DNA from 2 places in the Dyadobacter sp. CY327 genome. Region 2 is predicted to be linked to the other one. Evidence: riboswitches for the same ligand, from Rfam matches in the RefSeq annotation. Region 2 holds a riboswitch; the other holds the start of a gene.

Region 1 (4,433 bases), on a different contig from region 2:
TCATAGTTTAAGGCAAGAATGTTGTTGACTACACTGCTTATGGTCACCATTTCTTTCCGCTCCGGATTCAGCAGGTCATTGTCATCCCTGTCGGTGGTTTCCAGCTTGTGATTAAGGGAAATTCTGTGACCCGGAAAAACAGTGTATCCCAGATTAGAGCGCATATTGGTGATCTGCCGGTTTACTTCCACAATGCTCTTGGCACCTTGCTGGCCCATTCCCGGAGTGGGCGGCACGGGCACAACTTCCCCGTTCCGGATGAGCATTCTGGGTTTTCCGTCCCAGTTGTAAACCTGGCCAACTGTATCCTGAACATATGTGCTCCTGTAACTGCGGACCGCATTTACATTCAGCGCCAATCCTTTGGCCAGGAAATTGTTCTTATTATAATTCAGGCTGACCACATGCGCCTGATACTCACCAAACCTGCCCACATAAGGCCTTGCCATGGTGGTGCCGTGCGGGATTTCGCTGTAAGTGTCTGAAATATTGTAACCTATGAAAAACTGGTCCGCCCATTTCACATTCGTAAATCCGACTTCAAACCTGCCGCCGATTGACTTATAAGCATTATTGAATCTTTTGGCCCTGTAATACCGCTCCAATGTTCGGTCGGGATGCACAAATTTTGAAAACTTGCCCCAGGTGGTGTAGCTGTTGTCGGTGTAGGTGTAAAAGCCTGATGCCCTGGTGGTAAAACCTGTTTGCTTGTTACGGTAGATTCCGGAAAGATCAGCCTGAAATGTGTTGAAAGATCCGTAGGCAACCGCAGCTGTAATGTTGTTTTGGGAAGCGTCTTTTTTCAAAACCACATTGATGGCCCCGCCCACGTAATCGCCTGTCAAATGCGAGGGCAACACACCCTTGTAAACCTCAATGCGTTCGATCATTGCAGGTGGAATGTTGTTCAGATTGAAGGAGGACCCATAAGTTGAAATCTCAATGCCATCCAGGAAAATCCCAACCGCACTGCCGGACATGCCATTCAGGTTATACTCCACGCGTGATCCGATTCCACCGTTTTGACGAACGCGGACGCCTACGGCCCGGTCCAGCAGTTCATTGGTGGTTAAGTTGCGGAGCGAAGCTTCTTTTGTTTCAATGATTGCGACTGCAAATCCCTGCGTTTCAAGCTGTTTCTTTTCCGTTTTCTGAACAATCTGCACTTCGTTGAGATCCTGGGCGGTTTTAGCTACAACCGCGTTAAACTCGTGCGTGGGTTTGTGAACGTGGATCCTGGAAGTTTTGGATTTGATTTCGACAGACGTAATCATAATTTCCTGATGGCCGTAAGGCACATCTTTCAATGTGTAGGTGCCATCGGTTTCAGAGAAAGTGGCGATGCTGGTCCCGTTAACCCTTATGGTTACAAAGCTGACCACCGAACCCTTGTCGTCGCTGATTTTTCCTTTGACTACTGCCGTTTTCAGGGCAGATGTCTGTGCAAAAGTATGAAGATGAAAAAGGCTAACAATTGCTGTAATGAGTAGAGAAGGCTTCAATAACATTCGATGATTTTTCTTAATTAATTGCCCTTACAGTTGCCACTGCCGGGTTTTCAGAAATAGGTGTGAAGCAAGTCTTATTTAGACTAAGTCTAGTGAGTGCAAATATAGGCCCCGATATTTTGAATAGCAAGACAAAAAAGACAAATGTTACCTGGGGTAACAACAATTACTCATCAATGTAAAACGCGTTAATCCAACAGGGCGCTTCTCAACTTCCATCATCCGTAGAATTTTATCTGTTAGCACCGACATTTTAATGTTGAAAAAGATAGAAATGCAGTGTTTTTGACTATTGAATAGTGATAATATCTAAAAATATGGCAATGTGTAGAGATTAAATGCTTCTTACATAGCTTTGCGTAGATATTTAATCCTTTGCCGGATACAAAATATCGCGAATCGTTCTTTACCATAACAACTGGAAACAGGTTTTCGACGAAGGTCGGATTAATAGGGAATCGTGTGGAATTCACGAGCTGTCGCGCAACTGTGAGTAACCGCCTTAGAGGGCAGGTTACAAGTCAGGTTACTGCCTGTTACCAATGTTAAGCAAAGCGCTTGTAACAATTTTTATTTAAACAAACGACAAAATGCTAACACAAAACCTTGGCTACCCGCGGATTGGTGGACAAAGACAACTCAAAAAAGCCTGTGAACAATTCTGGGCAGGTAAGATCGATCTGACTGAGCTTTACAATGTGGCTCAAAAGATCAAAGAAGAGAACTGGCAGACTCAGCTGGAAGCGGGCATCGACCTGATCCCATGCAATGATTTCAGTTTCTATGACCAGACATTGGATACAAGCCTCTTACTGGGCGTCGTTCCGCAGCGTTATGAAGCAGTGCGCTCGCAGGCAACGGACAATGAAGAGCTGGATTTGTATTTTGCGATGGCGCGCGGATACCAAAAGAATGGTCTGGATATCACAGCCATGGAAATGACCAAATGGCTGGACACGAACTACCATTACATTGTGCCCGAATTCAAAGCCGATCAGCAATTCCGCATCAACAACGAAAATATTTTCAACGAATATAACCAAGCCAAAGCGCTGCTGGGAGCAAAAGCCAAGCCGGTGATCATCGGGCCGGTAAGCTATCTTTTGTTGGGTAAAGAAAAAGAGTCAGGATTCGAGCGCATTGAGCTTATCAGCAGCCTGGTTCCGGTTTACATTGAGATCATTAACCGTCTGGGCCAATCGGGTGCAACATGGATTCAGCTCGACGAGCCTTGCCTGGCACTTGATCTTACCAAAAAGGAAAAGGAAGCATTTGAATTTGCCTACAAAACCTTCGCACAGCAGGTTAGCGGCGTGAAAATCTTGGTGGCTACCTATTTTGAAGCATTACTGGATAATACGACCCTGGCCGTTGGCCTGCCGGTTGATGCATTGCATGTGGATCTGGTAAGGGCTCCGGAGCAGTTGGACGAAGTGCTTTCGCTTATTCCGGACCGCTTGATTTTATCCGTGGGCGTAGTGGACGGCCGTAACGTCTGGAAAAATGACTATGAAAAATCTTTGCATCTGATCAATCTGGCCGTCGGTAAGTTAGGAGCAGATCGTGTTATCATTGCACCGTCCTGCTCACTGCTGCACAGCCCGATCGATCTGGAACTGGAAACGGCCATTGATCCGGAAATCAAAAACTGGATGGCTTTCGCCAGGCAAAAACTGGTTGAGATTAATGCGCTAAGCCAGATTGCTGATGGGAATACTGAACTGTTAGCAGAAAATAAGGCAGCGATCGCAAGCAGAAGATCGTCACAAAAAGTGCATAAGCAAGCCGTGAAGGACCGGGTGGCCGCTATCACGGATGCAGATGCAACGCGCAGCACGGCTTTTCCGGTGCGCCAGCAAATCCAGCGCGAGCGCTTCAACCTGCCTGCATTCCCGACAACGACCATTGGCTCATTCCCACAAACAGACGATATCCGCCAGCTGCGCGCCAGGTTCAAAAAAGGCGATCTGACGCTCGAAGCATATGAAAATGCAATTGAACAGGCTACGATAGAAGCAATCCGCTGGCAGGAAGAAATCGGGTTAGATGTGCTGGTGCACGGTGAATTTGAGCGCAACGACATGGTCGAATACTTCGGCGAGCAGCTTGATGGGTTTTTATTTACAAAAAATGGTTGGGTTCAAAGCTATGGAAGCCGGTGTGTAAAGCCGCCGGTTATCTATGGCGACATCAGCCGTCCTGCTGATATGACGGTGCGGTGGAGCACATTTGCCGCTGCCCAAACCGACAAACCCATGAAAGGCATGTTGACCGGCCCGGTTACCATTTTGCAATGGTCGTTTGTACGCGATGACCAACCGCGTGAGCAGACCAGCAACCAAATTGCGCTGGCGATTCACGATGAAGTGCTGGCACTGGAAAAAGCCGGAATCGGCATTATCCAGATCGACGAGGCAGCCATCCGCGAGGGTTTGCCGCTCCGCAAAGCCAAGCGCCCGCATTATCTGGCATGGGCTGTGCGTGGCTTCCGCATCACCGCCAGCGGCGTTCAGGACCGGACGCAGATCCATACGCACATGTGTTACAGTGAATTTAATGATATCATCGAACACATTGCCGCGATGGATGCCGATGTGATCACCATTGAAACATCCCGCTCGCAGATGGAGTTGTTGCAGGCATTCGCGCATTTCGAATATCCAAACGAAATCGGGCCGGGCGTTTACGACATTCATTCTCCGCGCGTGCCAACCACAGAGGAAATGAGCTCGCTGTTGGCCAAAGCGGCAGATCTGTTGCCCGCACAAAATCTTTGGGTTAACCCGGATTGCGGTTTAAAAACCCGTAAATGGCCTGAAACAAAAGCTGCTCTGGAAAATATGGTAGCTGCTGCCAGACAGGCGCGGGAGCAAATTGCAACAGAAGTGTAAATCAAAATCAGGAAGTGCGGGCATTCCATTACGG
Region 2 (4,433 bases):
CTCGATTTGGTCAACCACTTTATTGGTAACTAAATCAACGACAGCTACATAACCCGTCGTGAATTTGAAATCGGCATTGGTTCCCCAGCAAGACACATATGCTTTGTTGTTGGTCCCAAAAACCACTTCCCGTGGATTCTCAATTTCCGGAGCGCCAATGGTCGCAATTCTCTGGAAAGTGTTGCTGTTGACAATCTCAACCTTATCCTGGCCGGCAGACATATTGTCCACAAGAATGATCCCGGTTGCGTCCAGGGCCACATAATCCTGCACGCCGCCTTTCAATGTAGTCCCGTTTGCCGTGTTGAAAATGTCAATCTCCGCAGTGGTTTGTTCTCTCGTAAAGAACGAGATCGCTCCGTTATTTTGAGAGAAATTCCCTTCATTCACCACAAAAACACCCTGGATATAATCACCCTTCGGAGCCGGGTCGCTTTGGTTACACGACCATGCGAAAAGAGACAAAGAGGTAAGAGATGCTAATCTGAATAACTGTTTTTTCATTTTTTGCTTTATTAGTTGTAAAGTTTTTGCCACATAACCTCTTGTAAAACATTACTTTGCGGAATGTGGCGGGTCATAAATTAAAATTAAACTTAATGCAAAGCTTCTGCCAGGCATTGCATTGTTTCTTACATTTAGATAAAACGTGTTTGCCAGATTATTGATCTGTCCCTGCAACCGCATTTTTATTTTATCCCAGACAAAAGTATGTTCTGCCAGCAAATTTGCGAGCGAATATCCTTCTAAAAATTGCGTATTATCAAATGTGCTGAAACGCTTGCTGATCGTCTGCGCCTGACCTGTGAGCCTCGTATTTTTATATTGGATAAATGCATTCAAATTTCCTGAATGCATCGGCACAAATACAAGCTGCTTGCCGATAATATCCGAGGAATAGGCATCATAAGCTTTTTCCTGAGCGCTTTTATTGAGCGCATAACCCAGGTTGATGCCTGATTTCCAGTCATTTATCTGATGTCGCCACCCAGCCTGCGCTTCAATGCCACGCGCCAGCACCTGCTGCAAGTTTTCTACACGGTAACTTTGCGTAGGATTCCAATAAGTCCAGTCCTTAATGCGGTTGTGATATGCCGTCAGGGAAGCTGAAAATGTTTGGTTAGCATCGATAACAATGTTTTGTTCGAGGCTAACTTCTTTGTTCCACCCGTTTTCCGGCCTGATATCCGGGTTTCCGAGTTCTTTCCAGAAGCGTTCATTCAATGTAGGCACGCGGTAACTTCTTCCTATTGAGCCTTTTAATTTCAGATTATGGGTTTCTTTTTGGACTATAAAATAGTCTGCTCCTAATGAAGGCGTGAATGGCGGATCAAATTTAGTTACAAATGCCTGCCTTAAATTCCCGGAAATGACCAGTCGGGCGGTGGCCTGCCAGCGCGTTAACAGAAAAATGTCACCTCTGTTTTCTGTCACCAATGCTTTATCATAGCCAGCGACCTGGGCGCGGTAATGTGCCCATTCGCCTCCTGCTTTAATTTGAATTGCATTGAATTGAAAATCGCGTTCAACACGGTTTGAAAACTTGTCTGTTACCGCATGGTCCAGCTGACTATAATCACCTTTGGCATAATCAATAATGTCTCTCACCCACGAAGTGCGGATCGTGAAGTCTTTAAATTGATAGCGTAACATCGTCCTGTAAGCCTCCGTTAAAGTCAGTTCGCGCCCAGCTTTGTCTTCCGGTGTTAACGTGAGCCGGTTACGGGTTAGCCATACATGCGCCGAAATCTGATGATCATTTTTTGAATTGAAAAACAAATCCTGCACCAGACCTCGCTGGAAAGAAGTGGATGGCAAAACAGTATATTGATTTCGCTCGGTGTATGGAAAATCGTTGTTCATACGGCCGTCATACACATTTGTCTTGCCTGAAAAGCTCCACTGATCACTGATCACCGCCGCATAGCGTGCTGTAACCTGGGTCTGGTGGTTGTTGAAACTTTCCTGCTGCCGGCCGATTGAAAGCTGCAAAGGCTGGGTCGATGGAGCGCTTCCCAGCAAAATACTCCCTCCCACGGCATCACTGCCGACAATGCTGGCAGCAGATCCATATTGGACAGAAAGCTGATCAAAACCGGTAACTGGGATGGTTGAATAATCTGTCTGGCCAAGGATAGGAGAATTAATGTTCAAACCATTCCATAACACAGCGGTATGGTTAGCCGACGTTCCGCGGAAAGAGGCCGTATTAAGCTGACCGGGGCCGTAATTTTTGAATGCAATCGGCGTGTAAAGCGAAAGCAGCTCGCTGATATTCTGGAAGCGGAAAAGATTCAGAGACGCTGAATCGAACTTTTGGATTTTGAGCCCGCTCATGAATTTTTCAGGAACAAAACCCTTTACGGTAACAGGTTCCAGGCGAATGCTATCCGACTGTGCAACGAGCATTTCCGGACGGAAAAGCCATGTTGCAATGGTCAAAGCCAAAAAAAACTTCCGGTCAATAATCACCTGGTGTCAAATATGTAGCGTTATCAGCTTTGTTTTTCCTCCGAAAACAAAATTTGATAGATCAACTTCTGGCAGGTCTCCTGGCTCGTCTTTTTGGTCCGTGGCCTTCCCGTTCGAGGAACAGTGGCATAGGGGATTGGATCAATATAAACAGACTCACAGTTGCGGGGACAGCTTCCGGTTCAACGGAATTCCCTATTAAGCCTTCATGCCGCATTGAAGCAGCTTTCGGCGCCAAAGGTGCAAAGGTAGTGAATTGGCCGGATTTCCGACGCGGTAACATATCCTTTATCTTCTGTACGATATGCTTTATCTTTGGCCAAAATCCTGATCATTGTTGGCTGCTCCTGCTCAAAATCTGACTGTAACTTCTTCGCAAAAAGGCATTTATCTGATGCTCGGCGCGGCATTTTTCTTTTCCCTCACCTCCGCAATTTCCAAGTGGCTCGGCCGTGATTTCCACATTGTACAGCTTGTATTTTTCCGGAACATTGTTGGGGTTGTGTTTGTAGTCACCAGCATTTGGCGACGTCCTGTAAGGCAGCAGGGAGGCAAGCTGGGGCTGCTTATTTTCCGCGGCGTTGTGGGCACATTGTCGTTGTATATGCTTTTTTATGCGATACAAACACTGGGGCTTGGCCGCGCCTCCACATACCAATACACTTATCCCATTTTCCTCGCATTGCTATCCTGGCTGCTGATCGGCGAAACGCTCAATTCCCGTGAGTGGGCAGCTATTTTTGTTGGCTTTACCGGCATCCTGTTCGTTTTCCGGCCCGATCTTTCCATTTCGCTGCGGGACAATGCCTTAGGGCTCGGCAACGCATTGTTAACAGCAATTTCTTATTTGTCAATCAGGCAGTTAGGTGTTGTTTATGACTCACGCGCCATCATCCTTTCTTTTATGTTGAGCGGCATTGTGATGCCCATTATTTCCATGCTCGTCGGGACTTACTATCCTATGGAAAATCTGGATTTCCTGATTGGCACATTCACCTGGCCATCTCAAATTTCGCAATGGCTTGGCTTTCTGGCGCTCGGACTGACGGCGCTAGTGGGTCAGAGAATGCTGACGCAATCCTTCACATTTGACAAAGCCGGGCGCGTTGCTGCCATTGGTTATTCCAATATTCTGTTCTCAGTTCTGATCGGTTTTTTCATGGGAGAGGCCATTCCTTCATTCTCTATGTTCGCAGGCATGTTGCTGATCGTAGGAGGAGGAGTTATGGTTTCGCTGGCAAAAAGAAAGCCCGCTATGGCAGCCGATCCGGAATAAAGTCAGCCATTAAGCACAATTATTCCACCGTGAAATTTGTTCATTCATTGAAATCAAATGAAGTTATGAAAAGATCAGCTGCATCATTTTTTCTGTTTTTGGCCATCCTAACAGTGGCCTCGGGTTTCAGATCCGACAAAAACAGGCCCGCGGAAGGCATTCAATGGTTAACAATTGAAGAAGCCTACGCTAAAATTCAGCAAGAGCCCCGCAAGGTTTTGATCGATGTATATACTGATTGGTGCGGATGGTGCAAAGTGATGGACCGCGAGACGTTCAAAAATAAAGCAGTTGTCGAGTACGTCAACCGCAAATACTACGCCGTCAAGCTCGATGCAGAACAGAAAAAAGCCATCACATTAGGAGACAAAAAATTCGAATTTCTCTCCGAAGGCGGGCGAGGTGTACATCAACTCGCATTAGCTCTTACCAACAACCAACCCAGTTACCCCACCACCGTTTTCCTGGACGATAAATTCAACATGATCCAGCCCTTACCCGGCTACATGAAACCCAAAGAATTCCATCAGGTAATCACATTCATAGGAGAAGATTACCACAAAAAAGAAGCCTTCGATACTTATAAATCGAAGACTTACAATTTGCTTTTTACGGGAAGGTAAGTTCTTATTTATGCAGAACCAAAATCGCGGAGCGATGCTATATTGGTAGAAATCCTAAACCG

The links. Region 2 has a riboswitch for cobalamin ahead of LZG74_RS01390 (TonB-dependent siderophore receptor). Riboswitches for the same ligand answer to the same signal wherever they lie in the genome.
Region 1: it holds a riboswitch for cobalamin, as region 2 does, so the genes downstream of both, metE (5-methyltetrahydropteroyltriglutamate--homocysteine S-methyltransferase) here and LZG74_RS01390 (TonB-dependent siderophore receptor) in region 2, are expected to answer to the same signal.

The regions. Positions count from the first base shown of each region.
Region 1 is NZ_JAJUXJ010000002.1:260,802-265,234, reverse strand. Features, by position in the region: gene LZG74_RS10695 (TonB-dependent receptor plug domain-containing protein) at 1-1,508, opposite strand, end outside; cobalamin riboswitch at 1,918-2,060, shown strand; gene metE (5-methyltetrahydropteroyltriglutamate--homocysteine S-methyltransferase) at 2,099-4,399, shown strand.
Region 2 is NZ_JAJUXJ010000001.1:303,084-307,516, forward strand. Features, by position in the region: gene LZG74_RS01385 (YncE family protein) at 1-504, opposite strand, end outside; gene LZG74_RS01390 (TonB-dependent siderophore receptor) at 556-2,448, opposite strand; cobalamin riboswitch at 2,525-2,726, opposite strand; gene LZG74_RS01395 (DMT family transporter) at 2,807-3,748, shown strand; gene LZG74_RS01400 (DUF255 domain-containing protein) at 3,814-4,371, shown strand; gene prfA (peptide chain release factor 1) at 4,426-4,433, opposite strand, start outside.